One region of the Kluyvera sp. NPDC087067 genome, then DNA from elsewhere that is predicted to be linked to it. Evidence: riboswitches for the same ligand, from Rfam matches in the RefSeq annotation. Region 1 holds a riboswitch; the other holds the start of a gene.

Evidence for each region. Region 1 has a riboswitch for cobalamin ahead of btuB (TonB-dependent vitamin B12 receptor BtuB). Riboswitches for the same ligand answer to the same signal wherever they lie in the genome.
Region 2: it holds a riboswitch for cobalamin, as region 1 does, so the genes downstream of both, ACIPDS_RS06655 (cobyrinate a,c-diamide synthase) here and btuB (TonB-dependent vitamin B12 receptor BtuB) in region 1, are expected to answer to the same signal.

What each region holds. Positions count from the first base shown of each region.
Region 1 covers NZ_JBIUZS010000011.1:100,116-103,527, forward strand. The annotation lists gene fabR (HTH-type transcriptional repressor FabR) at 1-148, shown strand, start outside; gene ACIPDS_RS20815 (YijD family membrane protein) at 145-495, shown strand; gene trmA (tRNA (uridine(54)-C5)-methyltransferase TrmA) at 588-1,688, opposite strand; cobalamin riboswitch at 1,801-1,988, shown strand; gene btuB (TonB-dependent vitamin B12 receptor BtuB) at 2,055-3,412, shown strand, end outside.
Region 2 covers NZ_JBIUZS010000002.1:259,532-262,943, reverse strand. The annotation lists gene cobD (threonine-phosphate decarboxylase CobD) at 1-820, shown strand, start outside; gene ACIPDS_RS06660 (L-threonine kinase) at 805-1,674, opposite strand; cobalamin riboswitch at 1,803-1,993, shown strand; gene ACIPDS_RS06655 (cobyrinate a,c-diamide synthase) at 2,086-3,412, shown strand, end outside.

The DNA.
Region 1 (3,412 bases):
CTTAGATGTTGGCCTTGAGCAGCGTCGGCAGCTGGAAGAGCGACTGGTGCTGCAATTACGCATGATCTCCAAAGGCGCATACTATTGGTATCGTCGTGAACAAGAGAAGAGTCACATCAGTATTGATAAGGTGGTAGACGAGCAATGAAACAGTCAGGCCAGGATAAAGGTACGCTGCTGCTAGCGCTGTTGGCGGGCCTCTCAATTAACGGAACGTTTGCAGCGCTGTTCAGCTCTATCGTTCCGTTCTCTGTCTTTCCGATAATTTCTTTGGTGCTGACCGTTTATTGTCTGCATCAGCGATATCAGAACCGCACAATGCCGGTGGGATTACCCGCTCTGTCAGCCGCCTGCTTTATTCTCGGCGTGTTGCTGTACAGCACGGTGGTGCGGGCCGAATACCCGGATATCGGATCTAACTTCTTCCCGGCAGTCTTGTCGGTGGCGATGGTCTTCTGGATTGGCTATCGGATGCGTAACCGCAAGCAAGACTAGTAAAGTAGGCCGGATAAGGCGAAGCCGCCATCCGGCTATTTGCACCAGTTTTGCCGGATGGCGGCTTCGCCTTATCCGGCCTACAGTTGCTCTTATTTCTGCGTTAACAACACGCCGCATTCCATATGATGGGTATATGGGAACTGATCGAACAGGGCCAGGCGGGTGATATTATGCGTCTGGCTTAAAGTTTCCAGGTTCTGACATAACGTCTCTGGATTGCAGGAGATGTACAGAATGTTGGGGTATGCCTGCACCATCTTCTCTGTTTCACTGTCTAGCCCGCTGCGCGGTGGATCGACAAAAATCGTCTCACACTGATAGCTTTTCAGATCAATACCCTGCAAGCGGTTAAATTCCCGCACGCCGTTCATCGCCTGGGTAAACTCTTCCGCTGCCATGCGGATGATTTGCACGTTATCGATTTCATTCGCGCTGATGTTGTACTGCGCGGCAGCGACCGAAGGTTTGGCAATTTCAGTGGCCAGCACGCGGTTAAAGTTGCGCGCTAGCGCCAGCGAGAAGTTACCGTTGCCGCAGTACAGCTCCAGCAGATCGCCGCGCGAATTCTGCGTTGCGTCCAGCGCCCACTCTAGCATCTGAATGTTCATCGCCGCGTTGGGTTGGGTGAAGCTATTTTCTACCTGACGGTAGATCATCTCTTTCCCGGCAACCGGCAGACGTTCGTCAATATAGTCCTGATCCAGCGCGATTTTGGTTTTTGTGGCGCGACCGATGAGGTGGACGTTCAGCCCCTGCGCACGCAGTGCATCACGCAATCCTTCCGCCTGCTCACGCCACGCATCGTCGAGCTTCTTATGGTACAGCAGCGTCACGACCGCCTGGTTGCTGAGCGTGGTGAGGTAATCAATCTGGAACAGCTTGTGGCGCAGTACCGGGTTATCGCGCACACCATCGAGCATCGCGGTCATCAACGTATTGATAAGCTGGCTTGCCGCCGGGAAGGTGTCGACGCGGATGCGGCCCTTCGTCTGCTGGTCAAACATAATGTGGTAAAGATCATCACCGTCGTGCCAGATGCGGAATTCTGCGCGCATGCGGTAGTGACTGACCGGTGAGCGAAACACCTCCGGCGCAGGCGCGCTAAACGGCGTCATCATCGTTTGCAGGCGAGTGACTTTCTCGGCGAGCTGAGCGTCGTACTGTTCGGTCGAGAGGTGTTCGGGGGTCATGATGCATCCTGAGTAATAAAAGTACGCGGGGATTGTAGGGCTTGCACACTGGATGTCCAGCCTCATGCGGCGAAAATGCTAAATAGCAGTCTGGACATCCGTATGTAACTAAATGTAGCATTCGCCTACCGGTCCTGTGAGTTAAAAGGGAATCCAGTGTAAATCTGGGGCTGACGCGCAGCGGTAAGGAAGGTAAGAGTGGAGCGCATTCAATGCAGACACTGCGGCGTGCCGTGGGAAGTCATCCTCTCTTGATAAAGCCTCCAAGCCCGAAGACCTGCCGGATGACGTCGCATTAGGCTTTTATCGTCGCGAGCAACTGATAAAGCCTGCGGCATCCTTTATTGAATTTGGATGCTTTAAAAAATGATTAAAAAAGTTTCGCTGCTGACGGCATTATCCGTCACGGCATTTTCCGGCTGGGCGCAAGACAGCAATTCAGGCACGATGGTAGTGACCGGCAACCGTTTCCAGCAACCCGTCAATACCGTACTGGCACCGACCGATGTGGTCACGCGAGATGATATTCAGCGCTGGCAGTCAAAAGATCTTAACGATGTCATGCGCCGTTTACCGGGCGTGGATATCGCCCAGAACGGTGGAATGGGGAAGAGTTCTACTCTTTATGTTCGTGGCACGGAAGGGCGCCATGTCCTGGTGCTGATTGATGGCGTGCCAATGGCGCGTGCTGGCATAACGAACGGCATTGATATTGGCCAGATCCCGGTATCTCTGGTGCAGCGCGTTGAGTATATCCGTGGGCCACGTTCCGCGGTTTATGGCTCCGGGGCGATTGGCGGCGTGGTCAACATTATTACCATGACTGATGAAGAGCGTTCGCAGATTAACGCCGGTGTGGGCAGCGACGGTTATCAAACCTACGATGGCGCGATGAATAAGCGCTTTGGCGATACCCTCGTCACCGCCGCCGGTGCATACCAGACCACAAAAGGCTTTAACGTCCAGCCGAATTCCACCTACAGCGGCGACAGCGACCGCGATGGCTACCGCAACAAGATGTTCTGGGGCGGCGTGCAGCACAAGTTTAACGATAGCTTCTCCGGCTTCTTCCGTGGCTACGGTTATACCGCCAACAGCGATTACGATCAGGGCGGGTATGGCTATGCGGGGGGGAATGATGAAGTGCAGAACTACAACCAATCCTGGGATACCGGTCTGCGCTACAGTTCAGGCATCTATTCTTCTCAACTGATCGCCAACTATCAGCATCTGAAAAGTTACAACTACAGCAACGACCTCGGTCGCTATGCGGGTGATGCGACGCTCGACGATATGGAGCAGCGCTATATCCAGTGGGGGAATAACGTTGAGGTTGGGCATGGGGCCATCAGCGGCGGCGTTGACTGGAAACAGGAAAAGCTGTTCTCAAGCAGCACGACGCTGTCGGATAGCTACAAGCGTGACACCACCGGGCTTTATCTGACCGGGCAGCAGCAGATTGATAGCGTCACCCTCGAGGCCTCGGGTCGCGAAGATCACGATGAGCAGTTCGGCTGGCACGGAACCTGGCAGACGGCTGCGGGCTGGGAGTTTGTGGAAGGCTATCGGGCCACGCTCTCCTACGGCACGGGTTTCCTGGCGCCGTCCCTGGGTCAGCAATTTGGTGCAACGCGTTTTGCTTCCGCTTACGGCCCTGGTATCGCGGCTAACCCCGACCTGAAGCCGGAAGAGTCGAAACAGTGGGAAGCGGGAATCGATGGGTT
Region 2 (3,412 bases), on a different contig from region 1:
CGAATCTATTTTCACCCTTGCACGCGGTTTAAAGCCGCGTCGGGCGATGGTGATTGCTCCGGGCTTTGCCGAGTACCGCCGGGCGCTGGACACGCTTGATTGCCAGGTAGAGACTTTTGCCCTGCGCGAAGAAGACGGCTGGCAGCTGACCGAGCGCATCTTACCGGCGCTAAGCGCAGAGCTTGACTGCCTGTTTTTGTGCACGCCGAATAACCCGACCGGGCTGCTGCCCGAGCGCACGCTGCTGGAGGCGATAGCCGAACGCTGCCGGACGCTCGATATTACGCTGGTCTTAGATGAAGCATTTATCGACTTTATCGCCGACGAACCCGGTTTTATCCCGCATCTTGGCGAACATCCGCACATTTGGGTGCTGCGCTCGCTCACCAAGTTTTACGCCATTCCTGGCCTGCGGTTAGGCTATTTACTCAACGGTGACGCCGAGGCGGTGGCGCGACTGCGTAAGCATCAGATGCCGTGGTCAATCAATAGCTTTGCCGCGCTGGCAGGTGAAATTGCCCTGTGCGATGACGCTTATCAACAGGCAACCCGGCGATGGCTGGCGCAGGAAGGCCCGCGATTTTATCAGGCGCTGTGCGACATTGATGGGCTGACAGTGTATCCGGGGCAAGCCAACTATCTGTTTTTACGCTGTGAAAGGCCGGATGTTGAATTGCAGTACGCGCTGCTGCAACACCATATTCTTATCCGCAGTTGTGCCAACTATCCGGGGCTGGATGCGCGCTACTTCCGCGTGGCAATTCGCAGCGAGGCGGAAAACCAGCGGCTGCTGGCGGCGCTTCGTCAGGTGCTTAGCTGAACTCCGCCCGACACCTTACTTACCAGGTGCTGTTTCGGCCACCAATCGCTGAGTTTTTGCTGTGCCAGCGCCCATCTCAAATATTCCACATCGTGGCGATGGCGGTCGAGCATTAACCCGACCACGCTGCCGCTGTGCGCCACGTTTATTCCGTATAATCCGCAAGATTCAACCAGCGACAGCAACGTCGTAAACTCCGGTTTGGGCAGCAGCGCCTGGCTGGCGATCGCGCTGAGCGTTGCCGCCTCGCCTAACCGTTCCGGGCTATTGCTGGCGCAGCCTGCCTGCACCTTTTCCCACGCCTGATGCAGTCTTGCGGCGCTGGCCTGTAATGCCGCTTCACGCGGTAAACGGTGATAATCTGCGGTGCGTAGAATGACGGGGCTTTCGAGCACCAGCAGGTCGAATTCAGGCGAGGGGCCACAGCCAATTTGAGTATGCGCGTCATGATGATCAAACAGGGTTAACTGATCGAAAAGCGTGCTGTCCGTTGGCTCAAGCGACACGCACAGCGCAGCCAGAATTGATTCATTCAATGAATACCCCAAGTGATGCGCTGTGGCAACGGCGGTGGCGGCAATGTCGGCGGTGCTGCTGGCCATGCCTTTGGCAATCGGGATTGTCGAGTGAACCTCAACCTGTAGCGTCTGGCTTAGCGCCGGTGGATAGCCAAAGTGTGCCAGCACGGCCTCAAGCGTTGCGCGGGTGAGCGGGCGCTCGTTGGCTAAGGGCGAGCCGTCACGCACCTCCACCGTGCTGTACCAGTCTATCGGGCACGAGATGAGCTTTTCACTGCCCAGAATCCAGCCCTGAATAATTTCCCCGCAGGAACCGGGGCAGCGTGCCACGCTCATGATATTCCTTGCTTTAGCCTTCAAAATATAACTACCGTAAATATACCGGTATTGTCATAGCGCAACGAAATCCTTTATTTGACGCGCTAGAGTAAGCTGCTTTTATTTTATGCGGGCGCGGTGCCGGCATAAATCTGCAACCAACAGGTCAGGCACATTATGTGCCAGGGAAGGGGGTGAATACACGCGTGTATAAATCCCCCGCAGCCCCCGCTGCTGTGATGCTGACGACCCCGTAAACACCACTGATCGCCGGATCGGGAAGGACGGGTGAGGATGACGCTAAGCCAGAAGACCTGCCTGTTGGTCATTAACAACAACTTCGGTGGGAAGTGGGTTGCTTTGCGTTGCACGGTCGGCTGATCGGGCAAGCGCACGGCTATACTCGTCCCTCGGCAATAGGGTCAGGGTATGGCAGCCAGACAGCACGCATTTGTTCTTGCAGGTACCGGCAGCGGCTGTGGTAAAACCACGGTGACGCTGGGCTTGCTGAAATTGCTCCAGCAGCGCGGGCTGCGGGTTCAGCCGTACAAGGTTGGCCCTGACTATCTCGACACCGGCTGGCATACCGCGCTGTGCGGCGTCCCTTCGCGTAATCTCGACAGCTTTATGCTGCCCACCTCGATTCTCAACGCCCTGTTTTGTGACCATTTGCAGCACGCGGATATCGCCGTGATTGAAGGCGTCATGGGCCTGTACGACGGTTACGGCACTGACCCCAATTATTGCAGCAGCGCGGCGATGGCCAAACAGCTGGGCTGCCCGGTGATTTTACTGGTCGATGGCAAAGCGGTCTCCACCTCGATTGCCGCAACCGTCATGGGCTTTCAGCACTTCGACCCCAGCCTCAACATCGCCGGGGTGATTGTTAATCGGGTCAACAGCGACAGCCACTTCCAGTTGCTGAAAAGCGCCATCGAACGTTACTGCGCTATTCCGGTGCTGGGCTACGTTCCGCGCGTGGAAGGCGTGGCGCTGCCCGAGCGCCATCTTGGGCTAGTCACCGCCCGCGAATCAACGCTTAACGCCAAACCGTGGCAGGATTTTGCCGCCACGCTTGAACGCACGCTGGATATTGACGCGCTGCTCTCGCTCAGTGAACTGAACGCCTTACCGGTTGGAGAATGGCCGACGACGCCGCTTGCCGGTGAAGGCTTAACGCTGGCGCTTGCCGATGATGAAGCCTTTAATTTTTACTACCCGGATAATCTGGCGCTACTGGAACGCGCGGGGGTGAACATTGTGCGCTTTAGCCCGCTGCACGACCGGGAGCTTCCAGCGTGCCAGATGATCTGGCTGGGCGGCGGCTACCCGGAATTACATGCCCGAACCCTTGCCGCCAACACCTCCATGCTGGCGCAACTGCGTGAAGCGCACCGGCGCGGCGTGGCTATCTACGCGGAATGCGGTGGCCTGATGTATCTTGGCAGCACGCTTGAGGATGCGCAGGGGGAAATCCATGCGATGGCGGATATCCTCCCCGGTGACAGCAAAATGGGCACCCGGCTGACGCGCTTTGGCTACTGCGAAGCCGAAGCCCAACGGCAAACGCTGCTCGCCGCTCCCGGCGAGGTGCTGCGCGGGCATGAATTCCACTACTCCGATTTTACCCCCCGGCTTCCGGCGGTGATGGCCTGCCGTAAAACCCGCGATGGCGCAACCCTCCAGCAATGGTCTGGAGGCTGGCAGTGTGGCAACACCTTTGCCAGCTATCTGCACGTCCACTTCGCGCAACGTC